Linked DNA regions of Desulfopila inferna. The protein of the gene in region 1 interacts with the protein of each later gene in a pairwise test. Links are inferred from orthologs where the notes say so. Each region holds a gene or a part of one and is shown in the gene's direction. Other genes may lie near its edges.

Region 1 (15,363 bases):
CCCGAAGGGACTACGCTCGAACAGACTTCACGGGTTGCTTTGCAGATGTCCGAGGCCGTTGCCAAGGACCCTGCGGTGGACAACTATCAGATTTACACCGGAATCGCTTCGCCCTATAACTTCAACGGCCTGGTTCGTCATTATTTCATGCGCAAGGGACCGGAGGTTGCCGATATTCAGGTCAATCTTCTGCCAAAAGATGAACGCAGCGACCAGAGCCATGATATCGCTCAGCGAATTCGTCCTGCACTGGCTCTAATAGCAGAGCAGTACGGAGCGGCCGTGGCCGTGGCCGAGGTGCCTCCCGGCCCCCCGGTACTGCAGACTCTTGTTGCCGAAATCTACGGCCCGACGGAGGAAGCCCGCATAGAACTGGCAGAAGAAGTAAAGCGGATATTTGCCGAAACCGAGGGAGTGGTCGATATAGACTGGTTCAGGGAAGAGGAAAGACACAGAAAGATCATCACCGTCGACAAGGAAAAGGCGGCTCTGAATGGGGTATCGGAAGAACTCGTTGCTAAAACCATTGACATTGCCGTCCGGGGCGCTTCCATTGCCCTGTACCACAAGGCCAGCGACAAAGAAGAGATCAACATCATTTTCGAGCTGCCAGAGTATCTTCGGGCCCGAATCGACTCTCTGCTCAATATCTCAGTACGCCCGGACATGTCGCCCGAATCTGCCCTGGTACCGCTGCGGGAACTTGTCCGGGTTAAAGAAAAAAAAGTGGCTCAGACCATCTACCGGAAAAATCTCAAACCGGTGATCTATGTTACCGGAGATGTGGCCGGCAGCGTTGAAAGCCCGGTGTATGCCATCTTCGCAATGAATAAGCGGATAAAGCAATTGGAGGCGGAGCAGTTTGGCGGCAGGGCGGGAAATGTTGCCATATATAATCTCAACCAGCCCTTTATGGAGCATGAAGTAGCACTGAAGTGGGACGGGGAGTGGCACATCACCCTGGAGGTTTTTCGCGACCTCGGCCTTGCCTTCTGCGTCGTCATGATCCTTATTTATATGCTGATGGTGGGCTGGTTCAAGGATTACATCACACCCCTTGTGGTCATGGCGGCCATTCCCTTTTCACTCATCGGGATTCTGCCTGCGCATTGGGGACTGGGCGCTTTCTTCACGGCGACTTCAATGATCGGTTTCATGGCCGGTGCCGGCATAGTGGTGCGCAACTCCATAATCCTGGTCGATTTTATCGAACTGCGCAGAGCACAGGGACAGGAGCTGGCCCATGCGGTCACCGAGGCCGGTGCAGTGCGTTTTCGTCCGATGCTGTTGACCGCTCTCGCCGTTGTTGTAGGGGCCTCGGTCATTCTTGCAGACCCGATTTTTCAGGGGCTCGCCATCTCCCTCATGTTCGGCGAAATCGCCTCACTTCTGGTAAGCAGGATGGCGGTTCCTGTTCTTTATTATATGGTAAAAAAACCCCGGGTAAACAAATAAAAAAACAGCTCCCGTAAAGGAGCTGTTTTTTTATTTTTCCCCGGGGCAACCCGGTAACTTCTGCCAAGACAATGTCCGCTGTAAATTTAGGACTTAAGCCCTTTCTATTGCTTCAGGTCTCCTTCCTGCAGACCTGTCTTTTTTCTGGGCTCGATATCAGCCGGTAGGGTAAAAGCAAAATCATCCACGTCCTTCTCCTCCTGAAATTCCATACTGCCACCATTTTCAGCCGCTTTGATGGCAGGCAGAAGGTTGGGATCCAGGGTATTCATTTCCTGTTCAACCCTGCTGATATTATCCTGGACCTTATCCAGTATGTCCACATCGGAATATTTTGTGAGTATTTCGGTAAGAAGCCGTCTCGACTCGGTGAGAAGCTTCTTTTTCATCTCGACATCCGATGTCTTGGTATAGCGAATATAGAGATCTGCGGCAGCCCTCCTGTCCGATTTGGCGGCAAGAAGGGTAATATCTTTTATTTTATCCTCGGCCTTGGCGTGATACTCCGTCTGCAGCAATGCCTGAAAAGCGGTTATGGCTTGATCATAGTCTCCCTCTTCGACCTTTACCATTCCTTCATTCCAGCGGGTCTGTAACTCCTGCATTTTCTCGATCTTGCGGGTTTCCCGCTCGACGGCTTCAGCAAGAACAAGTTCATCGGTTCGCGCCTTTATCTTCTCCTTCTGTTCAAGACTGATAATGTCTCCCGGGATCGCTTCCAGTTTTTCTATGGCATCAAGATATTTTTGTTCCGCTGCCAAATCGTCCACTTCAACAAAGAACTGCTCGAACCATTGCTGGGCTCTTTGCCGGGCCGTATCCTTGATGATATCAACATTGGAGGCCACAGCGGAATAGGGAAAGTCGGCCAGAAAATTTTCGGCATCCCAGACAATTTTAAAACCGTCCCGTTCCGGAATAAAGCCGAGAAAGTTGCGCAGCAGATTGGAGTATTTCGTGAGCTCCGGACCACCTTCTTCGCTCCTTTCCAGAATATTAAGCTGCAGTTTTGACCACTCTTCTATGCTGCCAAGATCCCGGTAGTCTCGTGAGATATTGAGGTACTGACTCTCCGCGGCAGTGTAATTGCCCGATGCGGTATAGAGATCCGCCAGTATCCGGCGTAATGAAAGCAGATCGGTCTTCTGCTCGTCCGAGACCGACATCTCATCGACTATCTGCTGATATATTTCCGCAGCCTTCTCTTCCTGATGCAAAAACATCAGGGCATTGCCATAGAAGATCTTGGTGCGCAAATGAACTCTTTCCTTCTGCTGCTCGGGGATTCGCTGCCAGGCCTGCACAACCTCTTCATATTCACGGCTGTCCGTGTATCTCTCGATTATGGTTTCCAGCTGCGGCAAATCTGCATCGGCCTCCCTGTTCTCCCAGTCGACCAGTTCATCCCCTTCGGGAGCAAGTAATTTCCCGCATATGGATTCCAGAAAAGAAATATCGCGCTTCTGCAAATCCATGACATCTTCACCGCTTATTATCAGATGAGCGCTGCTGGTATTGAGCTGCAGCATATCGGCGCGAAGCCGGTTATAGCCATTCAGAACCTTTTGCAGATCCACAAAACAGCCGACCATGGTTTCGCTATCCTCGCGGCTCATCTCCAGTGCTGCCGAGCGGGCATCTATCTCTCTCCAATGATCAAGCTTTCGACCATATTCAAATATACGGTCATTGACATACGTCATTGTCGGCAGAGGGCCCTGGATCTGGACAAAATCCTTTTCTCTCGCTGTCTCCGAAGGAAGGCGTATTTCCTGGGGTTGGGTGATTTCTTTTTGCGAGTCAAAATCTACCGGAGAGCTGCTTACTCCGGGATAGGAGCCATCTCCATCTCTGCTCTCTCTGCTCTCTCTGCCATAACTCTCCTCCTGCAGCGGTGGTGCGTATTTCGGGGGGGAGCCGCAGCCAGTAAACAGCAGAGCACAAATGACACATACTACCGGTATTTTTAAGGAAGACATTTTCATACGTTATTTAATTTTCTTCATTTTTCCGGGAGGAGATATTCGCCCCGCGTTGGTTTTACCTGTTACTGTCATATCGGTAACAAATTAAAATAGTTTAACTAATCAAACTGGTTGCACCTGCCGCACTTTTTTGCAGGGAGGTCTACAGCTCCTGGATTTTGCGGTCGGATACAGCCTGTTATCTCCGCTCTTTACCCGCATTATAATAGACATATTCCATATCATAGCAAGGAGCAGGAATAAAATCCAGGAAGTCATGCCGATCCCGAAAACAATGAAGCATATCCTGGGATTTTTTACCTGGTCAGGGTCTTTTCCACAAGAGAAGACACCCGCCAGTATGGGAGAAAATGACGTGTCGGAAGAAACCCTCCCTGGTCATCCAAAGTGCCGAATGTCAATATCGAAGGAGTATACCTGTCCTGAGAATCTATGATTCCCGCAGCACCCGGCGGAATGATCCCTCCCTTATCCGTGGAAATCGCAATATTTTTTTGTCCTATTTCAGGGCGCTTCAGCGACAATCCATAAAAAGAGAGATCGACGACATCGAGTTGGTTAGCATATCCATCGTTCTGCACAATCGCATTGACAATCTCACTCCAGATAGGCAGTGCTCCGGCAGAACCGGATATTCTGGTAGCCCCTTTCCTCATGGCCTCATTATCATCAAATCCGACATACACTCCGACGGCATAACCATCGCTCAGCGAAAGAGTGTTGTCAGCCTTGGAAAATCCGGGAAGATAACCGAAAAACGAGGCATTGGTATATCTGTTGGCCGTCCCGGTTTTTCCCAGAACCGGAATAGACAGGCCCAGGCCGTCGATTATTTCGTCCTTCTCCTGAGTCGCCGAGCCGGTGAGTTTGACATGCTTATCTGCATATCTCCCTGTGCCGAATTTTACTACATTTTCAAGCACATGTCCTATCGCTGCGGATGTTTCCGGAGCTACGAGGTCCCGGCTAATCCGCTGTGGCTGATACAGGATCTCTCCACCCGATGATTCAATTCTATCGATGATGCTGAGCAAATCTCGGCTGTCATCCTCATTGACGCCGGACAGAGTCACTTTGCCGGTCGTCAGTCCTTCATAAAGGCGCAGGGTTTCTAAGAGCGTGACTACATTCGATCCAAGCGGAAAGGACAGCACCGGGGCCAGGCCGCTGTTGACTCCGAATTCCTGAGCAAGTGCTATTAAATATCTAAGGCCGACCAGTATTCTGAAATCACTGATATGCTCGAGTGTATCCATACTGTAGGGTTGCTGTTGTCGCAAAGTTTCCATCTCACGGGAAACCTGTTGCTGTATCAATTCGAAACCCTCCACCGAAATTTCGGAATTCAGATAAACATCATTCCAGAAATTTTTTCTCTGCGTCTCACTCATAGCTGTCAGCATCCGCTCCAGACGAGCCCCGGACAAAGGAATCATTCCTCCGCTCCGGGATATATCTTCCAGGAAGATATAGCGTCCGGCAAATTCGTCATAGAATAATCGACCCTCGGCACCTTCCTCGCTCTCGTCAATGGTATCCTCCACCAACTCCGGATAGTATACGGAGGCGAATGTTCTATCGCTGCGGTGCCGTTGTCTGAAATTGTCAAACTTGCGGTGAAGATTTTCATAATCAAGATAACTTTCAGCCACTATTTCCCGGCGCAGCTCCAGCTCTTCCCTGGCACTCTGGCTCAACGATCGATTTTTGAGTTCTTTTTCAATAGACTTTTTAATATCCGCAAACCCCAGACCATAATGCATCTTCTGTAAACGTTTATGCTCAAGGTCTCTGCCTGCAAAGATAAAATCCGTTTCTATATTTTCCAGGGCACGCTGAAATGCGGCTTTACGCAGGGTGTCGAGATTTATGACAATTCCATACCTGTCGCGGATGCGGCTCCTGTAACGGGAGTAGGGTTCCTGCTCACCATCGACGACAGTCGGCGCCATATCGACATGCTCCGCCACCTCACGGAGCTGTTCACTGGTCAGCTTATCGCAAAGATGTGAGAGCAGCCAGACAGAGGCAACATTCTCCGATTTGACACCCGCCCAGCTCAGTGAAACCTCATCAAAAGGCGAATGATGATCGGGACGGGGAAAATATGGCTGGTTCTGGTACATGAAAACATCCCGGGAGTTCCGCAGATGATCTGTGCTATTCCACCCCAACTGCAGTGCCGCCGCAAAGACAAAAGGCTTGAAGGATGACCCCATCGTCCTTCTGGCATAAATGGCCCGATTATAAAAGCGATTCTCCACTCCTCCGGCCACCGCTTTGATAATGCCGTCTTTAAGAACCAGTGCCCCGCCGTTTAATTGTGGATATTTTTCCAGATCGAGCTGTATCCTGCCATCGTCACCTTCTCCGCGAACGCTGACCCAAACCGTGTCTCCCGGCTGCAGCTGCTGGAGAAAGGCGCTGTAGTCCTTTGCGCCGGCAACACTCCAGGGATTTTTCTGCCAGCGCACTCTGGCGGCCACCAGCCGTGAAAGCCCGCTCTTGTCTATCACGCCGGTTCTGGCACGATGGCCCAGATCGACAGTGACCAGCGGAGAGCCGTCATCATTTGAAACCTCCACAATTTCACCAAAGAGAAAGGCATGCTGTTTGAAAAGCTTGTCGCCCTTATAGGTAAGCTCCTGCAACTCTTTCTGCACCTGCTCGCGTTCATATCCGCGAAGACGCACATCCAGACGGGAAATATCATGGCGCAGAGAGTACAGCGTCTGTTCCTGCATTTTTTTATCGATGGTGGTGATGATACGCACGCCTGATGTGGAAATATTGGTAATTTCATGTTTTTCCAAAGCCTCGGTAATTTCAACCGAGGTCACTGCGTCCTTGACCATATCCATGGCATAATCAAGAGGAAAGCCGACCTCGCCTTTGGAAAATCCTATATCACCGAATGTGGCAACGCCCTGCTCGTATTCGCTGATCATTCCAAGCTCGAGCATTTTTGCCAGAACGTAGTTGACTCTGGTCCTTCCTCTTTCAAGCGCCTTCTTTCTATTTTCCTCCGACTTTTTGATGAAAGGATTATAGTAATTCGGCCTCTTGACGCTTCCGGCTATATAGGCACACTGCAGGAGAGTCAGCTCCTCGGGTTTTTTATCAAAGTAGTAACGCGCGGCAATACCTAATCCATGACCATTGCCGCTGACAAAGAACTGGTTGGCATAAAACTCGAAGATTTTCTCCTTGGGGTAGTGATATTCGAGACGTAAGGCAAAAAGCAGCTCTTTCAATTTCGCTTGTATGGTGCGGTTTTTTCTTTTGAAGAGGTTTTTCGCGGTCTGCTGTGTCAATGTAGATCCACCCTGTACTATCCTTCCGGACTGAATATTCATCCAGGCCGCCCGCATGATACTTAGAGGGTCAAAGCCAAAATGAGAGAAGAAACTATTGTCTTCGGAGGCCACCAGGGCATTGATGAAATTGACGGGGATTCGGTCATATGGCACATACTGTCGGTGCGCCTGGTCAAAAAACACGCCAAGGCGGGTGATGCCGTCGTTATAGAAAACAGGACTTTCTTTCCCTAATATGCTTTCGATATTCTCTGATTGAATCTCTTCGCCGGGATGGAGGACCACAAACCAGTAAAGTGCTGCTCCACCTCCAAGTACAGAAAGAAAGAGGGCTATTGCAAGAAACCGCAGTATTTTTTTTATCATTTTTGAAGGCAACTAAGTAATATCAATGAGGCACAGCAATAATAGTCTTTTTCTCTTTTTTCCATCGCGAAATCCTGCCATAAGAAACTCAAGGGAGTATTCTCAATAGCAGCCGGATTCACGGAAAATATCATCCTGAAAAATATCCGAAAGATTTTTTCTAAGGTACTAAAATGCTATTTTGCTTGCAATTCAAGGAATCATAAGGTTTAAATACACCAATTTTACTATCAAGCTGATAGAAAAGTGAGTGTACATTGTTACTCCACTTATCTCAACCTGCATGTAGTTGTTTTCTATTTTTGGTAGCTTCCGGCAACAGAATATTACTATGATTTGCAAATAATGATTATATCAAAAACCCGCTTTATTCTCCTTTCATGTCTTCTCCTCGGTCTTTCGGGCTGTGCAGCCAAAGAAACATTTCTCAGTTTTATAGATGATCCTGCAGTAAATTCGGGGGAAGATGTCATCCTGATCGATTCTGAAAATTCATCCACACCTCCCGCTGAACTGCTGCCGCTGCCGGTTGAGGATGAAAAAAGCATAACTCAGGAACTTAATGCTCTCGAACAGACAGGGTCCTGGGCGGAAAAAAAGATTCCTGCCGCAGCTGACGTCAAGGACTATGATTTTCCGATAGTTATCAACAAACAGGTCGAAATGTATATCGACCTCTTTCAGAACAAGCAGAAAAAACATTTTAAACGCTGGTTGGCCCGTTCCTCAAAATATATGCCGCTTATCCATGCAGAGCTTGAGAAAGCGGGTCTGCCGAAAGACCTCATCTATCTGGCCATGATCGAAAGTGGTTTTAATCAGCGCGCCTATTCGCGAGCCCGGGCCGTTGGCATGTGGCAGTTCATGTCAGGGACCGGCAAGGATTATAATCTCAGAATCGATCAGTATGTAGATGAACGCCGCAACGCCGAAAAGGCGACAAAGGCCGCCGTCGCCTTTCTCGGCGATCTCTACGCACAGTTTAATGACTGGCACCTGGCGGTGGCTGCCTATAATGCCGGCGCCGGTAAAATCGGATATGGCTTAAAACGTTTCAAAACCAAGGATTTTTGGGAGCTTGCCGAAAAAAAATATCTCAGTCTTGAAACCAAGCGGTATGTCCCCAAACTCATCGCTGCCATGATTATAGCCAAAAACCCGGAAAAATTTGGTTTCAACAATATCAGCTACGAAGCTCCCTTCCAGCACGACACCATTGAAGTCGGCCCGGGTCTGAGCATCAACGCCCTGGCCCTTGTCAGCGGGGGATCCGAAAAGGAACTCGGACTCCTCAACCAGGAGCTGAAAACAGGAAGAACCCCGCTTAATCAATCAAAATATCTTGCCAATGTTCCCAAAGGTACTTCCAGCCTTGCGGCGGCCAATCTCAGCAGACTGCACAGTGTCGTCAAAACAGGCTATAAAACACATATAATAGCAAAAAACGAAACTCTTACGGCTATCTGCAACAAATATAACGTCAACAAGACCACGATCCTGAAGGTCAACAATTTACGTAGCGGTACCTTACAGCGTGGGCAGCGTCTCCGTATCCCTTATAGCGTTGTTGATTATCAGCTGCTGCCGAAAGACGGCTCGGCCATTGCTCACTCAAGCGACAGTTTGATCCTGCATACTATCAAGCGTGGTGAAACCATTTCAAAAATTGCCACGAAATATTCGGTTCCTCAGCAGATGATCGTTGCCTGGAATGGGCTTAAAAGCGTCCATAAGATTCGGGAGGGGCAGCAGCTTGCTCTTTATATAATAGATGACGGCGCTGTTTTAGCCTCCTCCACCTCCGCTCAAAAAAATCCGCAGAAAACAGCGGCTGCGGATACCGACAATAACCTTATAGTCTTTGCTGATAATAAAAAGAACATTCCCGTAACGGAAACGTCCGCCCATGAAGCGTTTAGCTGGTATCAGGTTAAGGGTGGCGACACTCTCTGGAAAATTTCACGCCGCTTCAATACCTCGCCCAAAGAGATCAAACTCTGGAACAATTTGAATACCAACCTCATCCATCCGGGCAGTAAGCTGAAAGTAAAGGATGTCTAGATGAAGACAGCGCTGGCGAACTCCCGGCCACAGCCCTTTTGCTGAGACAATGAGTGGTTTTCGAGAACTGCTTTGGCAAGCAGGATTTTGTGCCGGGCTTTTGCCGATGTCAAAGATCATTTTTTTGACAGCAGGATACGTTTCGAATTCTCTTTACAACTGAACCTTTCGTTGCCATTGTAGGGCTAGACCTTACGTGCGTGGTGCAGCGCAATTATCCTCCCCTTTTTTAAAATTACTCATATTCATGCTCGAAGACACACTTGTCAGGAATCAACATTCGGATGATGTCCATATACTCCATCTTGAAGGAAAAACAGTCCTGCTCATAGGGACTGCGCATATATCACAGGAATCAGTTGACCTTGTCAGACAGGTAATCACTCTTGAAAACCCTGACACCGTCTGCCTGGAGCTCGACGATAAGCGATATAAGGTCCTGATGGAGAAGAAACGCTGGCAGGCCCTGGATCTGAAAGAGGTTATCAAAAACAAACAGCTGTCGACACTGATGATCAATATGCTGATGGCCTCCTATCAGAAGAAACTCGGAAGCCAACTGGGCGTCACCCCCGGTGCTGAACTTCTCGCCGCCGCGGAAACCGCAGACAGGCACGGGATACCCATTGCCCTGTGCGATAGGGATGTGCGCATTACTCTGCGCAGAACCTGGAAATCCACCTCATTTTTCAAGAAAGGATATCTTTTTGCGGCTCTGCTGGGAAGCCTTTTTGATCGTACCGAAGTAAGTGAGGAGAAACTGGCCGAGCTGAGACAAAAGGACGTTCTGGCCGAATTGATGGATGAAATGGGAGATACTCTGCCCGATGTCAAAAGGGTACTTATCGATGAAAGGGATATCTACCTTGCTGAAAAAATACGAACCACACCGGGTGGGAAAATAGTCGCTGTCGTTGGAGCCGGCCACATAAGTGGTATCATCAAACATCTACAAACCGACAACAGTTCGCTGATGGAGGAGATAAGCACTATTCCACCGGTATCCCGTACCTTTAAATTTGTAGGATGGGCCATACCTCTTGTTATTATCGGTTCACTTGTTACCATCGGCTTCCAAAAAGGAGCATCGGTGGCCGGCGCCAACCTGCTCTACTGGATTTTAGCAAATGGTATACCATCGGCCGCAGGAGCGGTGCTCGCCATGGCCCACCCTTTCACTACTATTGGCGCCTTTGCGGCGGCGCCGATAACCAGCCTCACTCCGGTGATCGGCGCGGGATATGTCACCGCATTTATCCAGGTTATGGTATGCCCGCCGGTTGTCAGGGAATTTGAGACGGTAGCTGAAGATATGCTGCATTTCGCCTGTTGGTGGAAAAACAAACTTCTGCGGGTATTCCTGGTCTTTATTCTTACCGGTCTTGGATCCGCCATCGGTACCTGGATAGGCGGTGTTGAAATAGTTAAAAACCTTATGAGCTGAAACACTTGTCTTCGGCTCATACCTGGCCATTGCCTTCATAGGCTAAATTTATTAAAAACGGTTACAAATTATAAATATAATGGATACTCCAGCAAAACCTCAAGATACAGCACTCACCAACCGGCAAATCAAATACCTCAGAGGTCTGGGCCACAAGCTTTCCCCCCTGGTTCTCGTCGGCAAGGAGGGCATCAGCGAAAGTCTGCTGAAAGCCGTGCAAACCGAACTTCTCAATCACGAGCTTATTAAGGTAAAGGTAGGCAGCAACTCCGAAGTTGACAAAAAGGAAGCTGCCCGGATCATACCGGAAGCCTCGCAGAGCTCACTGGTCCAGTTCATCGGCAAAACCCTGCTACTATATAAAGCCAATCCCAAAAGACCGAAGGATAAGCGGATCCACCTACCCAGCATGTAATGTGATTTTTATTTGCCTGCTTGCCCCCTAGTCCTCGGCCCAAGGCCAGGAGAAGCTGGAGTTCAGGGGGAAACAGATTTATTTATGATGGTGGGCCGATAAGGAAAGATCCATGATGGTAGTGGGACACTCCTGCCGTGCCACTACGAAGGTGCTGTTCGAATCAGCCTTTACTTTCATTGCAGCTTCATGGGCGATTCCGGGAAGGTTGTTGGTTTCACTCAGGTGGGCCAGAACGATGTATTGTAACCGCGGATTGAGAAGACGGCCCAGAAAATCGGCGGCATCGTCATTAGCCAGATGACCGTGGCTGGAGCGGACGCGCTGCTGTAAAAAAAGTGGATACGGACCTTGCCTGAGCATTTCCGGATCATGATTAAATTCGAGGATCAAACCATCACAGTTGAGTAGGCGGGCTGCCATGAGATGGGTGACTTTGCCGGTATCGGTGCAGTACCCCAGAGTGTATTGACCGTCGCTGATCACATACCCCACCGGATCATTGGTATCATGAAGAGTGCGGAAGGAGCGAATTTCGAGATCCTGAAAGACAAATTTCTCTCCTGTTTCAAACTCTTCTCTCTGATGAAGCCTCCCCATCTTCTTCTCTCCGCCGCGAAAGGTGCCTTCATTGGCGAAAACCGGAATCTTACAGCGCCTGGAGAGTATTCCCGCTCCACAGATATGATCATTATGTTCATGGGTTAATAAAATTCCGCCGACGCATTCGATGGCTTTACCGGTACTGTTCAGGCGTGAACACAATTGCTTTCCGGAAAATCCCGCATCCAGCAATATCCCCGTTTTTCCGGATTCAATATAGACGGAATTTCCTTTGCTGCCGCTGCCGAGCACCGAAAAACGCATATCACCTGCCTGTGTGGCCGAAACCGCCATCACCCCGTGTGGTCCTGGAGAGTTCCAGTGCCGTCTTCACATTTGCCCGGACAACAGGTGCCACGACTAATTGTGCAATACGATCTCCTCTGGTAATACGGAAATCCTCCGTGCCGAGATTGATAAGCGCTATCTTGATCTCTCCCCGATAATCCGCATCTATCGTTCCCGGGCTGTTGAGCACGGTAACACCATGCTTAACCGCTAGTCCGCTGCGGGGCCGTACCTGAATTTCAAAACCTGGAGGAATGGCAACTGCCAGTCCTGTTCCGATAAGAGCACGTTCGCCGGCCCTCAGGATCAGAAAGGTGTCAACCGCGGCACGGATATCCATGCCCGCGGCATGTTCTGTTTCATAGGCAGGCAGACCCAAATCGGCGGTGGCCTGTCGATCCAGACGGCAAAAGGTGATTATTTCTTCGCTCATTGATTTTTTCAATTCAAAAAAAAAGCCGGATCAATAACGATCCGGCTTTGCATTAAATAATTACCACGCGTTCAGTCGATTACAGCAGGGCTTTACGGCTCAGACGGATCCGGCCTCTATTGTCGACATCGAGAACTTTCACCTCCACAGTGTCACCCTCGTTGAGCACGTCGGTAACCTTGGCAACACGTTTGGTATCCAGTTCGGAAATGTGAACAAGGCCGTCAGTTCCCGGCAATACTTCAACAAAGGCGCCAAAATCCTTTATGCTCTTTACCACTCCGGTGTAGGTCTTGCCTATTTCAACCTCGGCTGTAATCGCCTTGATCTTCTCGATCAATGCTTCAGCTTTGCTGCCATCCGAGGTGAATATCTTCACCAGACCGCTGTCATCAACTTCTATTTTGGCATCGTATTCAGCAGACATCTCTTTGATGATTTTGCCGCCCGGGCCGATAATATCCCGAATCTTATCCGGGTTTATTTTGATAACCAGATACTTAGGAGCATATTCTGACACTTCTTCACGTGCTTTGGAGATTCCTGATTTCATTTCAGCAAGAATGTGCAGCCTTCCTCTCTTGGCTTGCTCAAGGGCATCTCCCATGATTTCACGGTCAACCCCGGCAATCTTGATATCCATCTGCAGTGAAGTTATGCCGCCTTCAGTGCCGACCACCTTGAAGTCCATGTCGCCGAGATGATCTTCATCGCCGAGGATATCGGAGAGAATAACAACCTTGTCTCCTTCCTTGATAAGTCCCATGGCAATGCCTGATACCGATTCCTTGATCGGTATTCCGGCGTCCATCATGGCCATACTGCCGCCGCATACTGTTGCCATGGAAGAAGATCCGTTTGACTCCAGCACTTCTGAAACCACCCGAATCGAATAGGGAAAATCCTCTTCACTGGGCAGAACCCCGGATAAACCGCGCATCGCCAAGGTGCCATGGCCGACATCCCTTCTTGAAGGACCTCGCATCATGCGCGCCTCGCCCACACAGAATGGCGGAAAGTTATAGTGGAGCATAAACCTTCTGTTTTCATCGCCAGTGAGGGTTTCAATGCGCTGCTGGTCTCTCTCGCTGCCGAGGGTTGCCGTCACCAGGGCCTGGGTTTCTCCGCGGGTGAAGAGCGCAGAACCGTGTGTTCGCGGGAGGTAACCGACTTCACAGGTAATATTACGAATCTGATCAAAGGAGCGCCCGTCAATCCTTCGCTCATCATCAACGATCATTTTACGCATGACCGTCTTCTTGTAAGATGACAGCAGATCACTGATTTCCCCGGCCCGATCGCCGCTTTCATCAAGCTCGGCAATCACTTTTTTCTTGAGCTCATCGGAAAGACGACCCCGTTCCATTTTATCGGCCGTGGTGACTACTTTGATCACACCCTCGGAGGAAACCTCTTTTACCTTCTCCAGAAGGGCTTCATCAATCTGCGGTGGTTCGATAATTCTTTTCTCGCGTCCATTGGTGGACCTCAAATCATCCTGCAGATCTATCAATGGCTGTATCTGCTCGTGCACAAAAAATATGGCTGATAATACTTCAGCTTCGCTGAGGCTGTCGGCCTGGCCTTCGACCATGACAACAGCATCTCGGGTACAGGCTACAACGATGTTCATGCTGGATTCAAGCAGCTCGTCCGCCGTGGGGTTGATAACGTAATCACCGTCTATATATCCAACCCGGGCACCGGCCACAGGTCCGCCGAAGGGAATGTCGGAGAGGGTCAGAGCGCATGATGCACCGACCAATGCCAGAACATCCGGGTCATTCTGGGTATCAGCGGATAGAACAGTGGCGATAACTTGCGTCTCGGATGCATAGCCCGCGGGAAACAAAGGACGCAGCGGTCTGTCTATAATTCTGCAGGTCAACACCTCATGATCACTGGGGCGACCTATCTCTCTTCTGAAATAGTTGCCCGGTATTTTGCCGACAGATGCCAGTTTTTCCTGATATTCGATGGTCAGCGGCAAGAAACCCAACTCGGGTTTATTTTCCTTGCCTGCAACCGCGGTCACCAGGACAACGGTCTCTCCTGACTGGATCACAATAGAACCAGAGGCCTGTTTGGCCAGTTTACCGGTTTCAATGGAAATGTTTTTCCCACCTATTTGTGCTTCTACTTTTTTATACATTTTAACTCCATAGTTATTGCATCAGGGAAATGCCCAGCGCCACTAATATGACTGGATTATCCACCAGCCCCGTATGCTCTTTTTTTTCCGGAAATGCGTATTTACCTACCCGGTTATACCGGATAAGCAGTGCCTTTAAAAAGCATGTTCTTACAAACAATTGTAAAATTACTTAAAGACACCAAAAACAACAGACTATTGCGGAGTCTTCCGGAATAGTCTGTTAAATAATGGCACGAACGTAAACATGAAAAGGGCAGAAGCCCTGCACAATCACTATTTACGAATACCGAGCTCCTGAATCAGGGCTCTATATTTATTTATATCTTTTTTCTTCAGATAATCAAGAAGGCTCCGCCTCTGTCCGACCAATTTCAGCAACCCTTGTCGGGAATGATGGTCCTTTTTGTGAGTTTTAAAATGATCGGTGAGGTAATGAATACGGTCCGTCAGCAGAGCAATCTGCACCTCTGAAGAGCCTGTATCCGAAGGATGCACCTTAAATTTCTCAATTATTTCACTTTTCTTTACAGCTGTCTGTGCCACAACAAATCCTCCTGAAATGTCATCCGGACAAATTCGCTGGTATCTTTTGAAAACGAATTTGATCCAATAAAAACTCCATAAGCACCTTCATAAATAATTTCCTGACCCAGCTAAACAGGATAAGAAAATATTCCCAGGGTACTCAAATACACATGCCACAACAAGCGACCTCTTAAGCTGTCCCTTGAGGGGTGATAACAGTACAACTAAATATCACAAAAAAACAAGACTTACCATGTCAATGATTCAGTCGACCCGGACCATGGCCTTAAGGCGTCTGCACCTCTGCCCCTGCCGG
Region 2 (15,367 bases), on another replicon or contig:
ACGCTGTTGTGACGGTGTCGGCCACCAGGAGTCAATGTGTCGACAGAGTCGTGACGAGGGATAAGGTTTCCAGGGATCAGGCAATCAAGGCTCTGGATGCGCAAATGGATATGGATGAAAAGATCGGGCGCTCCGATTATGTCATTGATAACTCCGGTTCCGAGGAAAAAACCCATCTTCAAGTTGAAGCACTCTCCTTGGATTTGCTGAGAAAATAAAACGGTTCAGAGTAAGCGCAGACTCCGGGCACCCATTTTGCACACGAGCAGCCAATAATATCCAGGCATCCTCAAGTCTTCCGGGCTGCTTGTACACATCTGGAGCCCTGATGAGTTGTTATTTATAATGATTGGAAAGCGGATATTTTTCCTGCAAAAACACTTGACAGCTGAGAAGGGAAACCGTATAAGAGAAGCATCAACCGGAAAGAGTATCCTGCCCTTGATGGATCAAAAACACTCTTAGCAACAAAAAGCTAACCCACAAGCGGGAAAGTACCTTCACGAAATCCTATTTTAAAACTAAGAAATTCTTTGCCAAGGTACCAATTAGAAAATCCTGCCCATATACCGGGTTAAAGAAAAGACCTGTTTCATAATATAATTCATTCTTCACCAATCTATACAATAATCCAACCAAATCATTGATTAAACCGGGAAAGCTTGCCTGGTGGGCCCCGTGCCGGAGAATTTGGCAAACTTTGTCATGATTACCTGTGAAGGATAAACTTATTACCACTGTTAAAATACCGCTGTGTTTTGAAAGGAGAAAGCAATAAATGAATTTGGCGGAACTAAAAGTCAAAAAAATCGGTGACTTGGTAAAACTTGCACGTAGTTTTAAGATCGAGGGCTATAGTTCCATGCGCAAGCAGGAACTTATCTTTGCACTCCTGCAGGCGCAGTCAGACAAAGAAGGTCAGATGCGCGGCAATGGAGTTCTGGAGATTCTTCCAGACGGTTTCGGCTTTTTACGAGCTCCCGACTACAATTATCTTCCCGGTCCCGATGATATATATGTTTCACCTTCACAGATACGGCGGCTTAATCTGCGCACCGGTGACGTCATTGAAGGACTGGTACGCGCTCCCAAAGAAGGAGAGCGCTATTTCGCACTGCTCAAAGTGGAAAGCGTCAACTACGATCCACCGGATGCAGTTAAGCAGAAAACCATTTATACCAACCTGACCCCGCTGCACCCTAACGAAAAGTTCAATTTAGAGTGGCAGCCCGACAACTACTCCATGCGCCTAATGGATATGTTTTCACCGATCGGAAAGGGTCAGCGAGGACTGCTTGTAGCCCCTCCCCGAACCGGCAAGACCGTATTGATGCAGAAAATAGCCAACTCTATTGTCCGCAATCACAAGGAAGTATATCTCATCGTCCTCCTTATAGATGAGCGGCCTGAAGAAGTGACGGAGATGGCACGTTCGGTCAAGGCTGCAGAAGTTGTCAGCTCTACCTTTGATGAACCCCCTCAACGGCATATTCAGGTTGCTGAGATGGTTATTGAAAAGGCCAAAAGACTCGTTGAACACGGCAAAGACGTGGTCATCCTGCTCGACAGCATCACTCGTCTGGCCCGTGCCTACAATACCGTCACTCCGTCCAGTGGAAAAATTCTCTCAGGTGGCGTTGAAGCGAATGCCCTGCACCGACCGAAACGTTTTTTCGGAGCAGCCCGGAATATAGAGGAAGGAGGCAGCCTTACCATTTTAGCTACCGCACTGGTGGAGACGGGAAGCAAAATGGACGAGGTAATCTTTGAGGAGTTTAAAGGCACCGGCAACATGGAGTTGATTCTTGATAGAAAAATGTCGGATAAACGCATTTTCCCGGCAATGGATATTAAACGTTCCGGAACCCGGAAGGAGGATCTGCTTCTTGATTCGAGCCTGATCCAGAGAATCTGGATTCTGCGAAAGCTGCTTGCTTCGATGAACCCCGCAGACGGGATGGAATTTCTTATAGATAAGCTGAAACATTCTAAGACAAATGCCGAGTTTCTGGATTCAATGAACAGTTGATGGCATAGCCATTCGTAGTGCCACACAAACAGAAATCTGAGATCTTCAGTTGATTAACTTATAGTAAGAGCTTATTCTATGGGATTGAGCCCAAGCCACATTGGCCACGGTTGTTTATGAGGTGATTGAATAATATACAACTCTTCATTTGCGGTTTTTAAAGATGCTGTTTATGCTTGAAATTATTCTTTGATAGGATATACTGTCAAGTTTGCGTTTTGAGTCAAGATGAGAAAACTTGAGCATTGAACGATATATGTAAATTTCGAAGGAGTCAGGAAAGATGAAACCAGATATACATCCGGAATATAACAAAATTAAGGCTGTCTGCGCCTGTGGAAACGAGGTTGAGCTTGGTTCTGTGAACAAAGAGATAAATGTGGAAATATGCTCGGCTTGTCATCCGTTTTTTACCGGTAAGCAAAAACTTATTGATACAGCAGGCAGGATCGAAAAATTCAAGAAGCGATACGCCAAACACTTCGAGAACAAGAAAGAAGCATAGTATCATCAAGTATGGGGTTCCCCGTGCTGATACAGAATTAAGAGTCCACAACATTTTCATCCGTTGTGGACTTTTTTCATTTTTGATAATCTCGTAGAAGTTGCCACGAAGCACTTAGATGGTATCGTAATCTTCAGCCACTTCATTTCATTCCGGGGTTCCAAGTCGCTATACCTGGTGTCCGCTCTTATCCTTGAGCGGGATGAACAAAGTCTTCAGCCATTTCAAATTCTATTTTTTACGGCATCATAATGTATAATAAATTCGAAGACCTCGAAGAGAAAATCTCTCACCTGGAAGGACGTCTTTCTGATCCATCTCTAATGGATAACCAGAAAGAATACCAGAATGTGGTGCGGGAGCATACCCAGCTGAACCGGCTCAATGAACTCTACGGCAAGTATAAAAAAGTTGAGCAGGAGATTGAGGGCAATAACACTATTATTCATGACCTTAAAGAGGACAGCGACCTTCGGGAGATGGCCCGGGAGGAAAATGAAATTCTGCAGGAAAGAAAGAAGAAGCTTGAACAGGAAATTCGTATCTTCCTTCTGCCCAAAGATCCAAACGATGATAAGAATATCTTTCTCGAGATACGTGCCGGGACCGGTGGTGATGAAGCCGCCCTGTTTGTCGCAGATCTTTTCAGGATGTATTGCAGATTTGCCGAGAATGAAGGTTGGCGTGTTGAGACGATGAGTTCAAGTCCTCTCGGCATCGGCGGCTTCAAAGAAATCATCGCACTTATCAGCGGCGACAGCGTCTATTCCAAGCTGAAATATGAGAGCGGCGTCCACCGGGTCCAGCGTGTACCCGAGACGGAGACACAGGGAAGAATACATACTTCTGCGGTGACCGTTGCCATTTTGCCGGAAGCTGAAGAAGTTGATCTCAAAATTGATATGAATGAGCTCAAATTCGATGTCTTTCGCTCCTCCGGGCCCGGAGGACAGAGTGTCAACACCACTGACTCCGCGGTGCGCGTAACCCATCTGCCCACCGGTCTGGTGGTAATCTGTCAGGATGAGAAGTCCCAACATAAAAATAAAGCAAAGGCACTGACTGTGTTGCGGGCCAGATTACTTGATAAGATGGAGCAGGAACATCATGATAAGATCAGCCAGGATCGCAAGTCTCAGGTCGGCAGCGGTGATAGAAGCGAGAGAATCCGAACCTATAACTTTCCCCAGGGAAGATTGACGGATCACCGTATCAATCTGACCCTGTATAAGCTGGAAAACATCATGAACGGAAAACTCGATGAAGTGATTTATCCTTTAATCGATCATGATCAGGCCGAAAAGCTCAAGAAGGTGCAGTAGGAAGTTGGATGCATTTTGGGAATATGAAGATAGCCCGGCTCTTACGGTATGGTGAGGAAAAGCTCAGTGAATGTGGAGTACCAGATGCCGTCAGAGATGCAGAACTGCTGCTCGGCTATTGCCTGAGCATGAGCAGGACCGAACTCTTTCTGCATGGTATGGATCAGGTAGATGGCGATGCCTCTCAGCGCTTCTTTTCTCTTATTGAAAGGCGTGCCGCTCGCGAGCCTGTCGCCTACATCCTTGAGGAAAGAGAATTCTGGTCGCTCTCTTTCCAGGTGAACAGGGATGTTCTCGTGCCAAGGCCGGAAACGGAATTTCTGCTGGAAACGGTTTTTCGTAAAGTCAAGGAGGCAAAAGCAGTAATTGATCGCTGTGTCGATCTATGCTGCGGCAGCGGGGTGATTGCCATAGTTTTGGCAATTGAGTTGAATTGCAGGGTCTGGGCCCTTGATTGCTCCGAGAAAGCTCTCGCCGTGACCATCCAAAACAGTAAAAAACATAATGTTGCAGAGCGTATCACCCCGCTTCTCTCCGATATGTTCTCAGGGTTGGAGCAGGCAACATTTCCACTGATAGTCTCAAACCCTCCTTATGTGCGGCGGGATGAGATCGAGCAGGAGCTCGAACCGGAAGTGGCCGATTTTGAACCCCGTATAGCCCTGGACGGCGGTCTGGACGGGCTTTCATCTATCCGCCGCATCGCTTTGGAAGTACTGAACTACCTCACCCCGTCCGGAATGTTTTTCATGGAGTTCGGGGCCGACCAGGCAGATGAGGTCAAAAAAGAATTTGCCTCCGCTTCTGTCAACGGCAGATATTTTACAGTAATTGAGACGTATAAGGATTACAGCGGCAGGGATCGCGTACTGTACGCCAAGACCAATCAATACCAAGAGTGAACGATGGAAAAGCTCATCATCGAAGGCGGCATTCCTCTGAGAGGCCATCTGAAAATCAGCGGTGCCAAGAATGCCGCACTGCCCCTTATTGCCGCTACTCTGCTCACTCCGGGGCGGCACATACTGCGCAACGTTCCTGATCTGCGTGATACCAGAACATTTCTCAAGCTCATGGAAAGCCTTGGCGTCACCTGGCATTATGACGGTTACTCGTTGAACATCGACAGCACCAGGCTCGGATTCTCTGAAGCATCATACGAGCTTGTCAAAACCATGCGGGCATCCGTGCTCGTTCTTGGCCCTCTACTTGCGCGTCTTGGCAGGGCCCGGGTGTCGCTGCCCGGAGGCTGCGCCATAGGTGAGAGGCCCATAGATTTTCATATACGCGGTTTTGAGAAGATGAAGGTCAATATTCGGCTTGAGCAGGGCTATGTCGATGCCGAGATTGACGGCAGGCTGCAGGGCGGCAGCATTAATTTTGATATACCATCCGTCACAGGCACAGAAAATATACTTATGGCAGCGACACTCGCCCAGGGAACAACCGTCATAAAAAATGCGGCAAAGGAACCTGAAATAGGTAATCTAGTCGATATGCTGGTCGGCATGGGTGCCGTGATAGAAGGAAAGGATACCGACAGACTCACAATTCAGGGAGTTGAAAAACTAAGGCCGGCGGAATGTGAAATCATTCCTGATCGTATTGAGGCAGGAACATATCTTATCGCGGTCTGTGCAACGGGAGGAGAAGCGACCATCAGCGGCTGTAATCCTTCCCATCTTCCTTCACTGCTGGATAAACTGAGAACAGCAGGGTGCCTGATTGAAGAGGACGGCAGCAGTATCCATATCGCAGCCAGGGGTAATGGTGGCGGGGAGTTTTCAATCGGCAGCGCCGACATAAAAACCATGCCCTATCCAGGATACCCCACTGATCTGCAGGCCCAATTCATGGCCTTGATGTCCTTGAGTAATTCGGTATCGGTAATCAAGGAGACAATTTTTGAAAACAGATTCATGCATGTTGCCGAATTACGCAGACTAGGGGCGGATATCCAGACCGATGGCCATACGGCCGTGGTCAAGGGTGTCGGTACTAAAGGTCTTTTAGGTGCACCTGTAATGGCTACGGATCTACGCGCCAGCTCTTCATTGGTGATTGCCGGGCTCGCCGCTTCAGGCAGGACGGAAATCTCCAGGATCTATCATCTTGAACGCGGCTATGAAAAACTGGTCGACAAGCTGAGCAATCTGGGGGCAAGGGTCTGGAAGGAGCAGGAATAGTCAGCGGACCTGAGATATCTCTCTTTGGTTACTTAATAGAGAGGAAGAGTGACGGTAAATTTCGCGCCACCCAGCGATGAGCGAGAGATACTGATCGAACCTTTGTGTCCTTCCACTATCTGCTGGACTATAGTCAGCCCCAGCCCTGTACCATCTGCGCGGTTGGTATAAAATGGCTCAAAGATTTTTTCATACATTTCCTTGTCGATTCCAGGGCCATTATCCTCTACGGAAATGACAAGATTTCCCTTATCGTCAGAGAGGGTCTGCTCCCTTGCCCGTATCCGAATGATTTCCTGCCCTTCAGCACAAAAGGCTATGCTGTTTTGGATCAGGTGATTCATTATGGTGAAAAATTGTTTTTCATCGGCCCATACATCTGTTCTGGGATCAATATCGATTTTGATGGTACTGGTCTCCGGCCATTCCGGATCAGCCCGGCAGACCTGAAGCACTTCTTCAATGCAGTTGAGCAGTGAGAACCAGTATCGTTCAACGAGATCGGGACGGGCGAACTTGAGAAAGTCGGCAATTGTTGAAATGAGCCGGTTCGATTCGCGCAGGATGATGTTAGTCAACATCATGTTTTCTTTGTTTCCAGCTGAGCCGGCAGAAGAAAATTCGCCGGCCAGGATTTGGGCAGAACCGGAGATGGCGGTTAGAGGATTCCGGAAATCATGGGCTATCCCCGCACTCATCATTCCTATGGCTGCTAATTTCTCCCCCTGCCGTATTTTGCTTTCCAACTTTTCTATCTCACTGATATCCTGAAGTGTTACAAGTTTACTGTCTTCCTCGTAGATGGAAGAGATTTTTTTGCCGGAGAGATCTTTTGAGGGCATATGCAGTGAAGTCAGGGAGTAGCCGATACGTATCTTGGTGCCGTCCTTTTTGTAAAAATCGATAGCTTGCCGGGTTGCCCTGCTGCTCAGATTCAGGTGCGGTAAAATCCTGGTCAGATCGTGGCCAATGAGTTCGTCCAGGGAATAGTCGATGATGTTTCGCGCCGCGGTATTGGCAGAAGTGATGATGTGCTGATCATTTGTGGTAATTATTCCGGTGGAGATATTATCAAATATTGTCTTATACAGATGAGAGAGCTTGTCGAAACTGTAGATGGTATCCGATAACACTTCTTCCGTTGAATGCAGGCGTATGCCGAACATGGCGCTTAACAATGCGGCCAGGAAAAAGGTTAATCCTTTTACGGCGAAGAGATTGACAAGTTCCTGAAGCTTCTGCATCGGATTGAAATCGAAGACCAGGAAATAATCGGGAACGATTCCCTGGAATTCGAGAAAAAGAATAAAGCCATATGAAATAGTGGCCGCTGCCGCAGCGATCAATCCGCCACGGCGTGGCAGAAGCAGCCCGCCGGTAATAATCGAAAAGAAGTATACAGAGGTGAAAATCGAGTTGGAGATGCCGGTTGAATAGACCAGCAGGCTGGCGAAGATGGTGTCGAGAATACATTGGAGAAAACCAAATTTCTGCAGATTCCTTTCCAGCCTGATAAGAATAAGGGCGGAGACGATCGAAATAGTATAAACCGAAAGCAGCAGGAGGATGAGTACTGAATTGGGCAGTATGATAACGCTGAAATGGAGATCGCTTAAAATATAGGTGACGCCCAGAAGCAAGGTGTAGAGAACGATGCGAAGAAGCAACATCCATAGCAGCTGCTGCCGCAGGATCTGAATTACACCTCTGGTCACGGAAAATGAGAGTCCCAAGAGTCTTCGCAAAGAAAACATCTCTTAGTTGATACCGTACTTGGTGATTTTATAGCGGAGCGATCGGAAACTAACCTGCAGCAAATCTGCCGCTTTCATCTTAGAATTGTTTGTCTTTTCAAGCGCATGTCTGATAATACGCTTTTCCAGACGGGCCATGACCTTATCGAGCCCGGTATCAAATAACTCCTGTTCATTCTCCACCGCATGGAATAACGGTTCACCACTTATCCTTTGCTTATTTTCCCGCAGACCGCCGGCAAGAGAAAGGCTCTCCGGCAGAATGATATTGGTGCTTGCCAGGGCGACTCCTCGCTCTATGATGTTCTCCAGCTCTCTGACATTTCCGGGATAGTCGTAGTTCATCAGAACCTGCAAGGCATAGGAAGAAATTTTCTGTACTTCCTTGCCGAGCAGCCGTGAATATTTTTGCAGAAAATAATCAACCAGCAGGGGCACGTCACCCTTTCTTTCACGCAGAGGAGGAACCCGTATGGGAACAACGGCAAGGCGATAGAAAAGGTCTTCCCGAAAGCGTCCGGCTACAATTTCATCCTCAAGAATTCGGTTGGTAGCCGCAATAATGCGAACGTTTATCGGTTTAATTATTGTGGAGCCCACCGGTTTGATTTCTCGTTCCTGGAGGACACGCAACAATTTTGTCTGGATTATCGGAGTCAGCTCGCCGATTTCATCTAGAAAAGCAGTGCCGCTGTCAGCCTCCATAAAAAGTCCGGCCTTATCGCCGATGGCGCCTGTAAATGATCCCTTCACGTGGCCAAACAGTTCGCTTTCCATGAGTTCTTCGGGAATAGCGCTGCAGGTGATTGGAACAAAATGGTCGGCGTCGACCTTGCTGTTGAGATGGATTGCCTTGGCCACAAGCTCTTTGCCTGTACCCGATTCCCCATAGATCAGAACATTGGCGGGAGTGGGAGCGATTCTGCTGATGAGATCGAAGATTTTCAGCATCTCCCTGCTCTTGCCGATGATGCCGGGAAAGGAATCAGCGAGCTGCTCACGGGATTGCGGTTCACTTTTCTGCGAAGTGGCGGACTCGATAACAGATTTAATTTCGTCGACATTAAAGGGCTTGGAGATGTAGTCGAAGGCGCCGTTTTTCATGGCGGAAACTGCATCATCGGGGGAAGCGAAGGCGGTAATCATGATAACGGGAAGATCGGCATACAGTTCCTTTACCATCCCGAGCATCTCCAGACCGCTGGTTCCCGGCATGCGGATGTCGCTTATAACCAGGTCGAAACCGGAATTTTTCAGCTTCTTCAGGGCAGCATCGGTATTATTTGCCGTATCGACAGCGTAACCTTCTTTGTGCAGCAGGATTTGGAGAAAATCACGCATGCTCTGTTCATCATCAACGACTAATATTCTGGTCATATCAGTTCCTGGATGGGGTGTTGAGTATCCTGGGGATGATGTCGTCAGACAAACGGGGTGCTATTATATGGATCAGTTTATTTTTCAAAGAATCGTCTCTCCTGCGAACGTAAACCTGGTGAAAAAGAAAAAAACAAGCCGGAATATTGTAAAACAGTATATATGGTAAAAAAACACTTTATTCAACAGGTGTTGAGGTAACCAGGGCACGTTTTCTCCCGGGAGAAAGCTTCTTCAGGTGAAATTCGCGCTTGCTTGCCAGTGATCTATCGGGATATTCTTCGTAATAGACAAGAACTACAGGTTGTCTGCTTCGTGTGTATCTGGCTCCTCCTCGTGGGCTGTTGTGCTCCAGAATCCGTCGTTGAAGATTCGTCGTTATACCTGTATAAATGGAGTTGTCCGCGCAGGAAACCATATAGACATACCAATGGGCGGTGGTGGTTTTCATGTTCTTCTTCAAATAGCAGTCTGGAAAGAGAGCCGGAGAGGAAATCCGGTGTGTTTCCGGCGCCGCGTGCTTATCATTTATCGTCCTAACCAGCTGAACTGGCTGGAGCCTTGAGGCAGATCTTCCTGCAAAAAGAAAATAGAGCCGGAAAACAATCTGAAAGGTCCAAAATCCGCAGGGATGGTTAGGATGTCCATATTCCGGCAAGGTATTGCAAATTGCGACGGCAACTGGTAAAAGATGTCTCTTTAATCCTGACACTCCGGCAATAGTAAAATAAATTAGAAAAAATGGAAGATCTAAATTCAAGTAATCAGTTTGAAAATCAGGCCCTCACCGAGCATCTGCGGGAGCTGCGGTCCTGCCTTATCATCGCTTTTATCGCTATTTTCATAGGCTTCGGTATTTCCTACGGCTTCATACGGCCGATCGGCAGCTGGTTTTTCCGTCCTCTGGTAGAAGTATTGCCGGAGGGGACGTCTTTGATTTTCACCTCATACCAGGAAGGGTTTTTTTTTACCTAAAATTAGCCGTTGTCTGTGGTATATTGATGGCATCCCCGGTTATTTTCTGGCAGATATGGCGATTTATAGCACCGGGACTGTTCAAGCATGAAAAAAAGGTTTTAATCCCTTTTACAATCTTATCAACCCTCTGTTTCCTGGGTGGTTCGGCCTTCGGCTATTTCGTGGTTTTTCCACCGGCCTTTAAATTTCTTGTCGGATACAACAATGAATACCTTACCTCCCTTCCTGCCGTGGGTGAGTATTTCTCTCTTTCCCTGCGTTTGCTGATTGCCTTCGGTGTCATTTTTGAAATACCCATTCTGATGGTGTTTCTTGCCAAAATCGGTGTCATTGATGTTGCTTTTCTCAATCGCAACCGCAAGTATGCTTTCCTGATCAATTTCGTTATTGCGGCAATACTCACGCCTACGCCTGATGTTGTTAACCAGTTAATGATGGCAGGACCGCTGATTGTTCTTTACGAAATCAGTGTCGTTGCCGTCTGGGTTTTCGGCAGAAAGCAATTTAAAGATTTTGGTGACGCTTCTCAACCTGTCGAATGATGAACCCGTAAAGGAGTTACAGTACCCAGGATTTCTCCTTTTGGTTGTCTTATGCTTATTATCGTCAAGATTGAACTCAATCATAAAGCTTTTTCTAAGAAATCGTAAGAAAACGTGAAACTCTGCGAAATTAAAAAAAATCATTCATTTTCTTGGTTTCATGGGAAAAAAGATATATGCTTCTAGTATCTTGAAATTCCAATTCAATAAGCCGTAATCTGAAGACTGGAGGTTTATATGACTGATAACTCTTTTATGAAACTACTGGAAATAGGTCGTCCGCCGAATGTGAAAAAGCTTTTCCCTCATTCCAGGGCTCTGCTCGTTAGCGGTAAGGTTATCGATAGAGCAATGCTGAAGAAAGGGAAGGCGATAGCAATTGCCGCCAACGGCCGCTCCCACATGGTACTGCGGGGAGCGCTGCAGGCTGCGCAGCGTGCCAATTCCGCCATTATCGTGGAAATTGCCAAATCGGAATCAAAATACTGCTATGTCAATTTCTGGAATATTGCCAGACAAACCGATGCCATTTGCAATGAGCTCGGCATTACCGTTCCGGTGGCGATACATGCCGATCATTATGGTATAAAAAGCGCTGACGATATAGCCTCTGCCAAAGTCGAGATCCCTTCAATGTTTGATGCCGGCATAACATCGATTGCCATAGATGCCTCGCATATGCCCGATGACAAGAACCTTCTGGCCAATCTCGAACTCTATGAGTTTGTTCCCGGATGGGCCTCCCTGGAGACAGAGGTCGGAGAAATCAAGGGTGCGGAGGGCCTCTCCACCGTCGATGACGCCTCCTTTCTTATAAAAGGACTTAATGCCCATAATATCTTCGCTGATTGGATTGCCCTCAACAATGGTTCAGTCCACGGTATCGAAGCAAGCGGCCAGGGCATTCAGGTGGAACTCACTGCCGATATTCATCGCAGTCTTGAACCTTATGGTGTTTCCGGCGCCCAGCACGGTACATCGGGCAACAGTTCCGAACGTCTTCGCGAGATAGCCAACAAGACAAACACGACTAAGGCAAATGTGGCTACTGCCCTGCAGATGGTATCGTGGGGGGTGGAGGTCAACGATTACGGCAACGCTATCCTGGATGCCAGTGGAAACTTTAAAAAGGTCAGTGGAGAAGGGGTTTCTGAGGAAAACTGGGAAAAAATGGTTGCCTATGCTGAAGAAAAGGGCTGGAAAGGCGGAAACTTCAAAAAACTCAATCTGCCGTTTGAAAATGTCCTGCTGGGACAGTCGCGGGATGTTCGAGAGCGCATGGCAAAGAGAGTCGAGGATTTTGTCTACAACATGCTTGTCAATGTTTTCAATGCCACTGATACCGCGGATATTGCCAAAGATATCATTGCACAGGCGGGCACGCATGATCTTGGCGCCAAGGCTGAGCGAATCGAAGAACCCGCCGAGTGGACTGAAGAGAAGATTATAGCAAAAGCGAAATTGTTGGATATCAATGTCGGTCCCGAAGGTGACTTTGAAGATTGATGACGTCGTAAAAACTCTTCATCTTCTTCGTTGCTACAAATTTTCTATCATTACGACGTACTTTAGTACACCGAAATGATAGAAAATTTGCGCTCCTTGAATATGAAGCTTTTTACTTGGCAATCACAGATGCTAACTTTTCACGAGTCCATCAAGATGGATGGACTCGTGAAAAGCTCGATCTGAAGAAGCGAGTATAAGCAGGACAGCATGGAGTGGACCTGCAAAATATTTACTACCGGTTATTTTTTTGATGAACACAATACTTATAACAGGTGCTGCCGGTTTCATTGGAGCACATCTGGCCCAAAGGCTTATTGCCAATGGATCTGAAGTGGTGGGTCTTGATAACCTCAACGATTATTACGATCCGCAACTTAAGAGAGACCGCATGGCGACACTTGCCGAAGGCGACGGTTTTACCCATATCGATCTTGATCTTAGCGACCGGCAGGGTATGGAAAAACTCTTTCAGCAGTATCAATTTGATGCTGTCGTCAATCTTGCTGCACAGGCAGGAGTCCGATATTCGCTTATCAATCCCCACTCTTACGTGGATACCAATCTGGTAGGATTTGTTAATATTCTCGAAGGCTGCAGACATTCACGGGTGAAACACCTGGTCTATGCCTCCTCCAGTTCGGTATACGGGGCCAATACCAAGATGCCGTTTTCGGTGCATGATAATGTCGATCATCCGGTATCTTTATACGCTGCGTCGAAAAAGGCCAATGAATTGATGGCCCATACCTACAGCCACCTTTTCGGTTTACCGACAACCGGGCTCAGGTTCTTCACCGTTTACGGCCCATGGGGAAGACCGGATATGGCGCTCTTTCTCTTTACCAAGGCAATTATCGAGGGACAGCCGATAAATGTCTTCAATAACGGCAATATGGAGCGGGATTTTACCTATATCGACGATATTGTCGAAGGTGTTGTGCGGGTGATTAACAAAGTACCTGAGGGAGACTTTGACTGGCACGGTGATGCCCCTGATCCGGCTTCTTCCTATTGCCCTTATAGATTGTACAATATCGGCAACAATAAAAAAGAGCAATTGCTTCGCTATATTCAGGTCCTTGAAGAATGTCTCGGCAAAAAGGCGGATAAGAATTTTCTGCCGCTACAACCTGGTGACGTTCCGGCTACCTATGCTGATGTCGAAGGCCTTGTCAGGGATTTTGATTATAAGCCGGATACCTCAATTGATACCGGTATCGAGAGATTTGTACGATGGTATAGGGATTATTTTAAAATATAATTTTCCCGGCTGCTCGGAGTCTGAGCTTAACGGCGTACAGCCGGAATCGGGAGAGGTTATGCCCGTCAGGGTGCTTATCTCTGAACAGTTAAAGTTCAGGGCAAACTGCCGGTTTTTAGCTTTTTGCTGAATAGTTACAAAAAACAAAGACTGCGTCACAATGAATGGTCTCGATGCATGGATAGAGTATTCACCATAATCAGATTCCGCCCTTAGCATGAATGAGCCCAAGGCAGGCAGCAAAAGACAGGCCCTGAGATTTGCCGGAAACGCTCATCCTGTTCGCTTTAAAACCGAATTTGAGAATGGCCATGGTGTCGTTGCAGATATTTCGGGCAGTGGATGTGCAATTGCTGCAGCCAGTCTGCCTCTTGCCCGGCGAGAGAAGATCCTCATCACCATGGATTTGGAAGATGCTGATGATATAATAGAAATCGGTGCCAGGGTTGTCAGGGATGACGGTGGAAATATTGGTGTCCAGTTCACTCATCTCAGCGATGACAACAGACAACGGATTGTGAAATATTTTGCAGCAAAACAGCGCTCCGCCTGATACCCGGTTTAGTCAAAGCCCTTGATGGCTATTTGAGCCATCTGATGGTTCGTGGTAATCTCTTTTTTAAGATTTGCGGTACCTTCCTTCCAGGCCTTCATCGCATCACTATTCCCCCAAAAAATCATAATCGACAGCTACACTAACTATTTGTTTGGTTTGTTGTCCAAAAACGTTTATATTCTCGCCTTAATAGCTGAATATTTAAGAAGTGTATATTGACAACGTGTTTGGAATTTTCAATCAGGTATGGATTTTTATATAGCGCGACAACCCATCTTCAATGTTCATAAAAAGCTGCATGCCTATGAACTGCTCTATAGAGGTTATGCCAATAATACTTTGGCGGAAGTGAGCGGCGACAGGGCCACGACCAGTCTGCTCAGCTCGGTTTTTCTGACTGAGGGTATTGGTGTCATCTCCGGGAAAAAACCATGCTTTATCAATTTTACCGAGGAACTGCTGCTTAATAAAACTGCTTATTCCTTTCCCAAAAGCCAGATAATCATCGAAGTAGTCGAAGATGTGAACCCTAGCGGAGCGGTGATTGAGGCGATTGCCAATCTCAAGGCCGGCGGCTACACCATTGCTCTCGATGATTTTGTTTTTCAAAAAAAGATGGAGCCGTTTGTTGCCCTGGCCGATATCATCAAGATAGATGTACGCCTGACTCCTCTGGATACTATTGTAAAAACTCTCCGATTTCTCTCGGACTATAAGGTAAAACTTCTGGCGGAGAAGGTTGAAACGCTCGAGGAATTCGAGAAGGCCAACAAACTCGGCTTTCATTATTACCAGGGATACTTTTTCAGCAAGCCTCAGAAGATCCTGGTCAAGGAGCTTGCCTCCGTGAAAATCACTCTTTTCAGCCTGCTGGCCGAGGTAAGTAAAAAAGCGACCACCCTGGAGCATCTGCATCGCATCATCTCTCAGGATCTGGCAATCAGCTATAAGCTGCTGCGCTTCCTCAACTCTGCTTATTTTTATAGACTCGAAAAGGTGAAAAGCGTCAAGCATGCCATTGCCTACCTTGGTGAAAAGGAACTGAGAAGGTTTATTATACTGGTTATCGTCTCCGAACTGGCGACAGAGAAGCCGACGGAACTGGTCAGACTCTCTCTGGTACGGGCAAAGTTCTGCGAACTCCTGGCTAAAAGGAGCTTATTGGCGGAATATGATCTCGAAGTATTCATGGTTGGCATGTTTTCCTTTATGGACACCATGCTGGATGCGGAAATGGAAGATGTGATGGATAAGCTTCCGGTGACGGATGCCGTCAAGGACGCCTTGATCGGGCGCAGTGGTATGCTGGCTCCATTTCTGGATGCGGTTATCGCTTATGAGCGAAACC

What was found.
Region 2: the proteins of yhbY (region 1) and rho interact in binary tests that used the Escherichia coli proteins (3 or more experiments, as listed by UniProt). The link is inferred for Desulfopila inferna from one-to-one orthologs.

What each region holds. Positions count from the first base shown.
Region 1 is NZ_JAFFQE010000003.1:379,634-394,996, forward strand. What follows is about bases 9,477-12,375. They hold yhbY (ribosome assembly RNA-binding protein YhbY), read left to right. Parts: upstream 9,477-10,707; coding sequence 10,708-11,043; downstream 11,044-12,375. Other genes in these bases: JWG88_RS09975 (TraB/GumN family protein), read left to right, coding at 9,477-10,628; JWG88_RS09985 (MBL fold metallo-hydrolase), read right to left, coding at 11,122-11,910; dut (dUTP diphosphatase), read right to left, coding at 11,912-12,367. In the rest of the region: JWG88_RS09955 (efflux RND transporter permease subunit), read left to right, coding at 1-1,455; JWG88_RS09960 (tetratricopeptide repeat protein), read right to left, coding at 1,560-3,440; JWG88_RS09965 (transglycosylase domain-containing protein), read right to left, coding at 3,737-7,123; JWG88_RS09970 (LysM peptidoglycan-binding domain-containing protein), read left to right, coding at 7,469-9,184; more of JWG88_RS09975, read left to right, coding at 9,432-9,476; pnp (polyribonucleotide nucleotidyltransferase), read right to left, coding at 12,447-14,519; rpsO (30S ribosomal protein S15), read right to left, coding at 14,796-15,065.
Region 2 is NZ_JAFFQE010000007.1:115,922-131,288, forward strand. The notes cover bases 1-2,903. They hold rho (transcription termination factor Rho), read left to right. Parts: upstream 1-778; coding sequence 779-2,029; downstream 2,030-2,903. Other genes in these bases: coaE (dephospho-CoA kinase), read left to right, coding at 1-218; rpmE (50S ribosomal protein L31), read left to right, coding at 2,313-2,534; prfA (peptide chain release factor 1), read left to right, coding at 2,786-2,903. Outside these bases: more of prfA, read left to right, coding at 2,904-3,856; prmC (peptide chain release factor N(5)-glutamine methyltransferase), read left to right, coding at 3,865-4,758; murA (UDP-N-acetylglucosamine 1-carboxyvinyltransferase), read left to right, coding at 4,762-6,042; JWG88_RS16575 (two-component system sensor histidine kinase NtrB), read right to left, coding at 6,075-7,787; JWG88_RS16580 (sigma-54-dependent transcriptional regulator), read right to left, coding at 7,800-9,173; JWG88_RS16585 (GIY-YIG nuclease family protein), read right to left, coding at 9,352-9,624; JWG88_RS16600 (class II fructose-bisphosphate aldolase), read left to right, coding at 10,931-12,199; JWG88_RS16605 (NAD-dependent epimerase), read left to right, coding at 12,453-13,463; JWG88_RS16610 (PilZ domain-containing protein), read left to right, coding at 13,681-14,016; JWG88_RS16615 (EAL and HDOD domain-containing protein), read left to right, coding at 14,266-15,367. UniProt on the Escherichia coli protein: Facilitates transcription termination by a mechanism that involves Rho binding to the nascent RNA, activation of Rho's RNA-dependent ATPase activity, and release of the mRNA from the DNA template.